One region of the Paraburkholderia largidicola genome, then DNA from elsewhere that is predicted to be linked to it. Evidence: riboswitches for the same ligand, from Rfam matches in the RefSeq annotation. Region 1 holds a riboswitch; the other holds the start of a gene.
What was found. Region 1 has a riboswitch for cobalamin ahead of cobA (uroporphyrinogen-III C-methyltransferase). Riboswitches for the same ligand answer to the same signal wherever they lie in the genome.
Positions count from the first base shown of each region.

Region 2: another riboswitch for cobalamin. It lies ahead of PPGU16_RS12265 (TonB-dependent receptor domain-containing protein); the one in region 1 lies ahead of cobA (uroporphyrinogen-III C-methyltransferase).

Region 1 is NZ_AP023175.1:253,618-257,998, reverse strand. Features, by position in the region: gene cobW (cobalamin biosynthesis protein CobW) at 1-629, opposite strand, end outside; cobalamin riboswitch at 819-1,087, opposite strand; gene PPGU16_RS17880 (hypothetical protein) at 1,221-1,802, opposite strand; cobalamin riboswitch at 2,090-2,353, shown strand; gene cobA (uroporphyrinogen-III C-methyltransferase) at 2,507-3,244, shown strand; gene PPGU16_RS17870 (cobalamin biosynthesis protein) at 3,241-3,660, shown strand; gene cobO (cob(I)yrinic acid a,c-diamide adenosyltransferase) at 3,657-4,259, shown strand; gene PPGU16_RS17860 (cobyrinic acid a,c-diamide synthase CobB) at 4,263-4,381, shown strand, end outside.
Region 2 is NZ_AP023174.1:2,756,955-2,761,335, reverse strand. Features, by position in the region: gene PPGU16_RS12290 (SIMPL domain-containing protein) at 1-95, opposite strand, end outside; gene PPGU16_RS12285 (EVE domain-containing protein) at 284-754, opposite strand; RNA gene ssrS (6S RNA) at 896-1,077, opposite strand; gene PPGU16_RS12275 (cell division protein ZapA) at 1,142-1,459, opposite strand; gene PPGU16_RS12270 (hypothetical protein) at 1,456-1,818, opposite strand; cobalamin riboswitch at 2,037-2,300, shown strand; gene PPGU16_RS12265 (TonB-dependent receptor domain-containing protein) at 2,365-4,347, shown strand; gene PPGU16_RS12260 (FecCD family ABC transporter permease) at 4,354-4,381, shown strand, end outside.

The sequences.
Region 1 (4,381 bases):
TCTTCGCGAATCACGGCCTCGACGCTCGACTGTTGTGCTTCGTCGAGCAGATCGGTTTTGTTGAGGATCACGAGATCGGCGGCCGACAGCTGGTCTTCGAAAAGCTCATGCAGCGGCGATTCGTGATCGAGATTCGGATCGGCCTTGCGCAACTGGTCGACGGCGACGGGGTCTTCGGCGAATTGCCCGCTCGCAACGGCCGGACCGTCGACCACCGTCACGACGGCATCGACGGTGAAGCTGTTCTTGATGGACGGCCAGTTGAACGCCTGCACGAGCGGCTTCGGCAGCGCGAGGCCCGACGTTTCGATCAGCACGTGATCGATCTGCGCGCGCCGCTCCACCAGTTGCTCCATCACGGGGAAGAACTCTTCCTGCACGGTGCAGCACAGGCAACCGTTGGCAAGCTCGTACAGCTGGCCTTCCGTCTCGTTGCCGTCTTCGTCGCAACCGATGCCGCAGCCCTTGAGGATCTCGCCGTCGATGCCGAGTTCGCCGAACTCGTTGACGATCACCGCGATGCGCAAACCGCCCGCGTGCTGAAGAATGTGACGCATCAACGTCGTTTTGCCGCTGCCGAGAAAGCCCGTGACGATCGTCACCGGAATCTTGCGCATCTGTGTCTGCATGGTGGCTCCGTAGCGCGAAATGCGTTCGAGTGACCTCGAAGTCGCGCGCCATCCGGCAAGCGATACGAGGTCAAAATGATGCACGGGGACGAAAACAGCGCCGCATGAGCTTCGCGGCCCGACGAAACGGGCGCGAAACCGCATTGCAACGCATGAGGAATCGTGAACGCAGTGCCGCATCCCCGCAGCATGGCGTCGTTTTCTCGGGCCGGTATCCGGGCTGATGAAAGCGCCGCCTCTCCTTCCCGCGCGAGCGTTTTCGCGCAGTGGATTGTTTGCATGGGCCGCTATTGGACGCACATGCAGCGAGGCCGGCTCTGCATCGTCTTCGCGATGCCTTCACCTACCGTTGCGGGGAGCAGCATAGTTTGACCGGCGCCTGTGCGCACAGCCTGCTATTTCCCGTTTAACTGCGCGCGCAGAGAGCGCGCGCGAGCACCAGAGTGCGTGCGAGTTTAGGCCCCGCGGCAGGTAGCGTCAAGGAGAGACGACGGCACACGGCGCGCCGTATGCCGTCGTTCGATTGCGTGGGGTTCGCTAAGGGGGACGTCCGCCCGCTGCCGCCCTGCGACAGCCGCGGAAATGCGCAACTCAGTGCACAGCGCCTTGCGGCGTGACGTCGATAGCGGTTGCCGATACGAAAACCGCGTGGATCGTGTCGCCGACGTGCAGGTTCTTCAGGTCGAAATCCGGCGTGACTCTGATGACCTGCGTCTCGTAGACGCCGCGCAATGTGAGCAGGCGTTTGGCCGGGTCGATCTTCTGTACAGTGGACAGCGTTTCGACCTGATGCACCGCATCCCGGCCGTCCGGACCTTTCAGGGTCACCTGAGCATCGACGCGCTCACGGATGCCCTTGCCGGCGGGGTCCACCTTCTCGGCCTGGACGAGCAGCGCGTTCTTGTACAGCACATCGACCTTGTCGCCCACGCGAAGCTTGTCGAACCCAGCCATTTTTCCATCCACCTGCATCGTGACCTCGATGCCGTCTTCGCCCTTCAGGGTGACCGTGCGAGCACCTGCGTCGATCGCGATGATGCGCGCCTTCAGGTGTACGGGCGGCGCAGCTTCCACGAGCGCATCCGCGGCCTTGGCGAGCGAGTCCGCAGCCTGCGCCGAAGTCGCCGTCAGCGCGGCTGCCAGCATGAGCGACGCGATCGTTGCTAATTTCATTTTGATGTTCTCCCTAGGGTTAATCTGCCTGTTAGCCGGCAGATGCAGTCAAAATCGGCGACCAAGACTTGTCGATACCGATTGGGGTGAAATTTCATTAGTTATCCGATGTTTCAAACCGGAAAAACCTGACATTTCGCCTCCGGCCACTATAAAGGACCACCCTTGGGCTTTGCCACCAATACGGTTTGAAAATACTTTTCGAACTTCTCGAAACATGGCGAGGACCGCCATCGGGCAAGGGCGTTGAAAAACCCCGCGCCGCCCGCCTGCAGGAGCCGGTGTGCTATCGTATTGGCGCATCTGGTGCCCCGCAGGCTCGACGGCTGGCGGGGTTAAACGGGAAACAGGGAAGCGCCTCTCCATCGCAGCCGCAACGCGCGCGAAACGCGAAGGCGCCAAGCCTGTGCTGTCCCCGCAACGGTCACACGGTGAGCGGAACGAAGCATGTTCCGCGCAGTGCGTTCAAGGCCACTGCCTGTCATCCGCAGGTGGGAAGGCGAACGCGATGAGCCGTCAGCCCGGATACCGGCCAGACGCAAGGGGGCGACAACATGATCGCCATTCGCTGGAACCGCGGGAAACGGATACCAGCGCCCACGCGAGACGCAAGCCCAAGCAACGGCAGCCGTCGCGCGTCACACGCAACATCGCATGACCAGTCACAATCACGCGCCCGCCCGTGCAGCGGCGCTCTCCCCGTCATGAGCCGCGCCTGGCTGATCGGCGCCGGCCCCGGCGACGTCGAACTGCTGACGCTCAAAGCCGCGCGCACGCTCGCGCTGGCCGACGTCGTGCTGGTCGACGATCTCGTCAATCCCGAGGTCCTGCAGTTCGCGCGCGCAGACGCGCAGGTCGTCCATGTCGGCAAGCGCGGCGGCCAGCAATCCACACCCCAACCCGAAATCGTCGCGATGATGCTCGATCATCTGCGCGCGGGCCGCAGCGTCGCGCGGCTCAAAGGCGGCGACCCGTTCGTGTTTGGCCGCGGCGGCGAAGAGCAACAGGCACTGCAGGCCGCGGGCATCCACGTCGAAATCATCAGCGGAATCACGGCGGGCATCGCCGCGCCCGCTGCGATCGGCATTCCCGTCACGCATCGCGATCACGCGCAGGGTGTGATCTTCGTCACCGGCCACGGCGCGGGCGAACACGAAGCGGACTGGCGCGCGCTCGTCGCCACGCACATGACGCTCGTCATCTACATGGGCATGCGGCGGCTCAACGAAATCGTCGACGCGCTGCTGCACGCCGGCATGCCGCCCGACACGCCTTGCGCCGCGATCGAATCGGCGACGCGCCCCGAGCAGCGCCATGTCCGCGCGACGCTCAGCGAATTCGTGCAACGCGTCGCGGACGCGCAGCTCGGGTCGCCGTCGATCGTCGTGATCGGCGGCGTCGCGTCGCTGGCTGCACCCGTCGATGCGATGCTCGCGCCATGACGGCGCTGATTGCAGGCATCGGTTGCCGGCGCGGCGCATCGGCCGAACAGATCGAAGCGGCCGTGCGTGGAGCACTTGGCAGCGCGCTGCCGTTTTCTGCGCTGATCGCGATTGCCTCGGTCGATACGAAAGCCGACGAGCGGGGACTCGTCGCATTCTGCGCGCGGCACGCGCTGCCGTTACGAACCTTCACGCGCGAAGCGATCGCCGCGCTCGACACACCGATCGACGCATCGCGGCACGTGCGCGCGCATCTCGGCATCGACGGCGTCTGCGAACCGTGCGCGCTGCTCGCCGCGCAAGGCGGCGAACTGCTCGTGCGCAAACAGGCGCAAGACGGCGTGACTGTCGCCATCGCGTGCGCTGCCGCACACCCTCATTCCAACGACACAACCAGAATCAAGGAACATCGATGAAGACCGATCCCGAATCGCATGCACGCATGACGCAGCGCCGCCGCGAAGGCCACGAGAAGAAGCAGGCGCAGGCCAACGTCGAGAAGGGGCTGCTGATCGTCAATACCGGCACGGGCAAGGGCAAGTCGACGGCGGCGTTCGGCATGGCCGTGCGCGTGCTCGGCCACGGCATGAAGCTCGGCGTCGTGCAGTTCATCAAGGGCGCGCTGCATACGTCCGAGCGCGACTTCCTCGGCGCGCAGGCGAATTGCGATTTCGTCACGATGGGCGACGGCTACACCTGGAACACGCAGGACCGCGAGGCCGACATGGCGACGGCGCGCAAGGGCTGGAACGAGGCACGCCGCATGATCGAAAGCGGCGAATACCAGATGGTGATTCTCGACGAGTTGAATACCGTGCTGAAGTACGAATACCTTCCGCTCGAAGAAGTCCTCGCTGTCGTGAACGCGCGGCCGGAGATGCTGCACGTCGTCATCACGGGGCGCCATGCGCCCGACGCGTTGATCGACGCCGCCGATCTCGTCACCGAGATGCGCATCGTCAAGCATCCGTACCGCGAGCAGCATGTGAAAGCGCAACGCGGCGTGGAGTTCTGAGCGATGCCCGCGTGCCCCGCTCTCTTCATCAGCGCGCCGGCGTCGGGTCAGGGCAAGACCACCGTCACGGCGGCGCTCGCGCGGCATCATCGGCGGATGGGGCGTGAGGTTCGCGTGTTCAA
Region 2 (4,381 bases), on a different replicon from region 1:
TGCGCATTGGCCGCGGCGGACGTGAGCGCGAGGGCAACTGGCGCCGCGCATGCGCCGGCCGCGAGCGCCCACACGAGCGCAGATTTCTTGGTCATTGTTCGACTCCTTCGTTGAGCAGGTTATGCGTGCATGCGTCGAGGTCCACGGCGCCAGGCGCAATGGCGCGGCGCGCGTGGCATGACGCTTGCGAGGCGGTTAGGCTTCTGAAAGGGTCGTCTGGTTCCCGAGTGAATACTCGAATGTCACGCGGACTCGCGTATTCATCACGCACGCACTCGCGTACTCACGCAGCACGCTTCGCAAGCTGCTTCGTGATGAACGCCCATTCAGCCTCCGTCACGGGCGTGATCGACAGGCGGTTGCCCTTCGCGAGCACGCGCATGTCGGCAAGCTCGGGATGCTCGCGCAACGCGGCGAGCGGGATCAGTTTGATCTTCTTCTTGAACACGACATCGATGAGCGTCCAGCGCGGCGTTTCCTGCGACGACTTCTCGTCGTAGTACGGGCTCTTCGCATCGAACTGGGTCGGGTCTGGGTAGGGCGTCGACGACACTTCGGCGATGCCCGCAATGCCCGGCTCAGGGCAACTGGAGTGATAGAACAACACGCCGTCGCCGATCTTCATGATGTCGCGCATGAAGTTGCGCGCCTGGTAATTGCGCACGCCCGTCCAGGGCAGCGTGCGTTGCGGGGCATTCGCGAGATCGTCGATGCTCGCTTCGTCCGGTTCGGACTTCATCAGCCAGTAGCGCATGAGTCGGATTGAACGTGAGATAGAAGGAAGTCTTCGTCGAACAGTCGGGTTCAAACGTCTTGCAACATGCCGCGTGCCATCAGGCCGCAAAGCGCACGCACAAAGAAAAACGGCATCGGACAAAGTCCGATGCCGTTCGTATAGGTCCCCGCCTTAGCCGCTAGGCCGGCATCCTGAACCTGAGGTTCAGAATTGGTCGCAGTTAGCAGCACTTCGGGTACATCAGACAGAGTGACGCGCACACCCGTGCTACAAATTTCCGCAACCGTGCACATAGCATTGGTTCAAGGAATATATGACCTTGGCGAACCAGGCAGGGAAGCTTTAAAACGTTTGCTCTACAACATGGGCCCGACCGCAAACCAATCAAGCCCACCAGAATTTTCTTTACTGCACGCTGCCGTACTGTTGGATCACAGTGCCCAGCTGCTCATTCATCTGGTGCATTGTACGCCGGATTTCTTCGGCGGGAAATGATTCTCCGTGTCGCACGCTGGCTTGCAGCCTAAGCAGTTCCGATGCCAGCGACAATGCCGCCATCACGGCGATACGATCCTGACCGCGCACGTTGCTGTTGGCGCGGATCTTCGACATCTCGGCGTCGACACGCGCCACCGCTTCGAGCAGCGCCGCTTCCGTTTCCGGCGAGCAGGCGAGACGATAGGGCTGGCCGAGGATCGACACTTCGATCTGCTTCGTGGTCATGCGTTTTCTCCGTGGCGGGTCGCGTCGTTGTTCGCGTCGTGATTGGCCTGCGCCTGCTGCTCGGGCGCGAGGAGATCGAGTTGATTGTCGGGCTCATGACCGCGAGCGCGCGGCAACTTCTCGAGGATGGCGTTCAGACGTACCTGGGCATCGTCGATCTTCGCGGACAGCGCATCGCGCTCCGCTTGCAACGCGGCGCGTTCTTCGCGAGTCTGTTCGAGTTCTACGCGGGTGGCTTCGCATTCGGCGCGCGCTTGTGCGAGCTGTTCTTCGAGTGCGAGGCGCGCTTCGTTATAGCGCTGGCTGATCTCGATCAGCCGGCCGATGTTCTGTGACAGTGTTTCGAGTTCGGTGAGCATGTGCTGCGTCCTCTAAAGACATGGCATTCTAGCGCGGAATGTCGCACGCTCGGGCATTTGTCTCGTTTCGAGACGTAACAGTAGCGCTTTAACGCCGCATTATCCAGGTGTCTCGTCGCGATTCACACATTTTCACCCTTAAAACAGGGACTTTTTTAACAGTCCGTCATCGAAGTCGATGCGATGCCTCGCGTTCTTGACGCGTGTGTGCGCCACTTCTACACTTGCGGCACTCTGGTGCCCGCGCGCGGTATCGCGCCGCGCGCAGTTAAACGGGAAGCAGGGAGCGAAGTCCGCCCGGACGAGCCAACCTGCGCTGTCCTCGCAACGGTACAACGACCGCAGTTCCTGCAGGTCGACCCATGCACGCGTCGAGCCATCCATGAGAGCCGATGCCGTGCGAAGCGCCACTGCGCATGATGCGTGGGAAGGCGGGTCGGCCAGTCGTCAGCCCGGATACCGGCCGGAGGCAAGGAGCGTATCGCTCCTTGTACAGGCATCGGCCCACGAGGAGCGGGCCGCGCACAGGCCCACAGGACTCTTTCGATGCTCACCTCCGTGTTTGTCCACCCGGCGTTTTCGCGTCCGGTGTTTCCGCGTTTGCTGTGTCCGCATGTCAGGCGCGCGCCGCTTGCCGCGCTTGCCGTCATCGCCTTCGCTGCAGTCCCGTTCGCTGCAAGTGCGCAGCCAGCCGACGAGGCGAACCCATCCGCCACATCCACGGATCGATCGGACAATGGCCCGACCGATACTTCGTCAAAGACAATCCCCACGACTTTGTCGCCCATCGTCGTCACGGCGGACCGCCGCGCGCAGCGACTCGCCGACGCGATTCCGCAGACCACGCTGTTCGACGCGCAGGACATCGCGGACAACAGCGCGCGCGACTTGCCGGGGCTGCTGCAGTTCGCGCCCGGCGCGCAGGTCGTGCGCAACGGCGGGCCGGGCGCGACCTCGAGTCTGTTTTTGCGCGGCGCGTCGGCGACGCAATCGCTCGTGCTGATCGACGGCGTGCGCGTCGATTCGGTGAGCCAGGGCAACGCGCAACTCGAGCAGATTCCGCTCGATCAGATCGATCACGTCGAAGTGGTCAACGGCAACGTGTCGGCGCTGTATGGATCGGGTGCGATCGGCGGCGTGGTGCAGGTGTTCACGAAGGATGGCGGCAACCATCCGCCGCGTTTTCACTTCGACGTCGAGTACGGCAGCTATCACACGCAGCGCCAGGCGGCGGGCGTCGACGGCGCGCTCGACAAGGACGGCCGCACGACCTTCAGCGTCACGCTCGCGCGTGCGAAGACGGACGGTTTCTCGTCGATCGACCCGGCGCTCGCGCCCGTCAATCCGAACGCCAACGGCTACTTCAACGAGAGCGTGAGCGCGTCGCTGCGTCACAAGCTCAACGACCAGTGGGACATCGGTCTGCGCTACTTCCAGTCGAACGGCAACGACAGCTTCGACAATCCCTTCGGCCTGCCCACCGATCTCAACAACCTGCACAGCAAGGTGCAGACAGCCTCGGCGTTCGCGAACGGCAAGCTCACCGACGGGTGGACGACACGCTTCGTCGTCGCGACGGGTAACGATCGCAGCAACACGTCGCTCAATGGCGACTATCTGTATCGCTACGATTCGGACAACCGGCAGTACACGTGGCAAAACGATTTCACGTTTGCGCGCGATCAAAAGCTGCAACTGGGCTACGAGCATCTCGACCAGACGCTCGACTCGAACCAGTACAGCGCGCCCGATCGTCACGTGAACTCGGTGTTTGCGGGCTATACGGGGCGCTTCGGCAACAGCCAGATCCAGGCGAACCTGCGACGCGACCAGTACTCGGATTTCGGCGGAGCCAACAGTTACTATCTGGGCTATGGCTACGACTTCAACGAGCACTGGAAGGTGACTGCAAGCTGGTCCGATGCGTTTCGCGCGCCGAGCTTCAACGATCTGTACTACCCGTATAGCGGCAATCCGCTGATCCAGCCGGAGCACAGCCATTCCGTCGAAGCCGCGTTGCAGTACGCGTCCGATGCGCTCGGCCTGATGAAGCTCACGGCATTCCAGACGCGCTACACGAACCTGATCGACTATGTGCAGACCACGCCTGGGATCTTCGTGGCGGAGAACGTGGGGCATGCGAAAGTGCAGGGCATCGAAGGATCGTGGCAGGGCCATGTCGGCAAGACCGACGTGCGCGCGGCCGTGACGTTCCAGAATCCCGTCGATGAAGACACGCATACCGATCTGAATCGTCGCGCGCGGCATTTCGCTTCGTTCGCGGCGAACCGTAATATCGGCAACTGGCGGGTGGGCGGCGAATGGCTCGTGAGCGGCGAGCGTGACGACAGCGGCACGGCGCTTGGCGGTTATGGCATCGTGAACCTGTCGGCGCGCTACAACGTCACGAAGGCGTGGTACGTGGCCGCGCAAATCCAGAATCTCTTCGACAAGGACTATGAACTCGCCTACACGTATAACACGCCAAGGCGTGGCGCCTACATCACCGTCGGCTGGCAGCAGCAATAACGCGCGATGAACGGCCTCGTGCAACGTCAGCCGA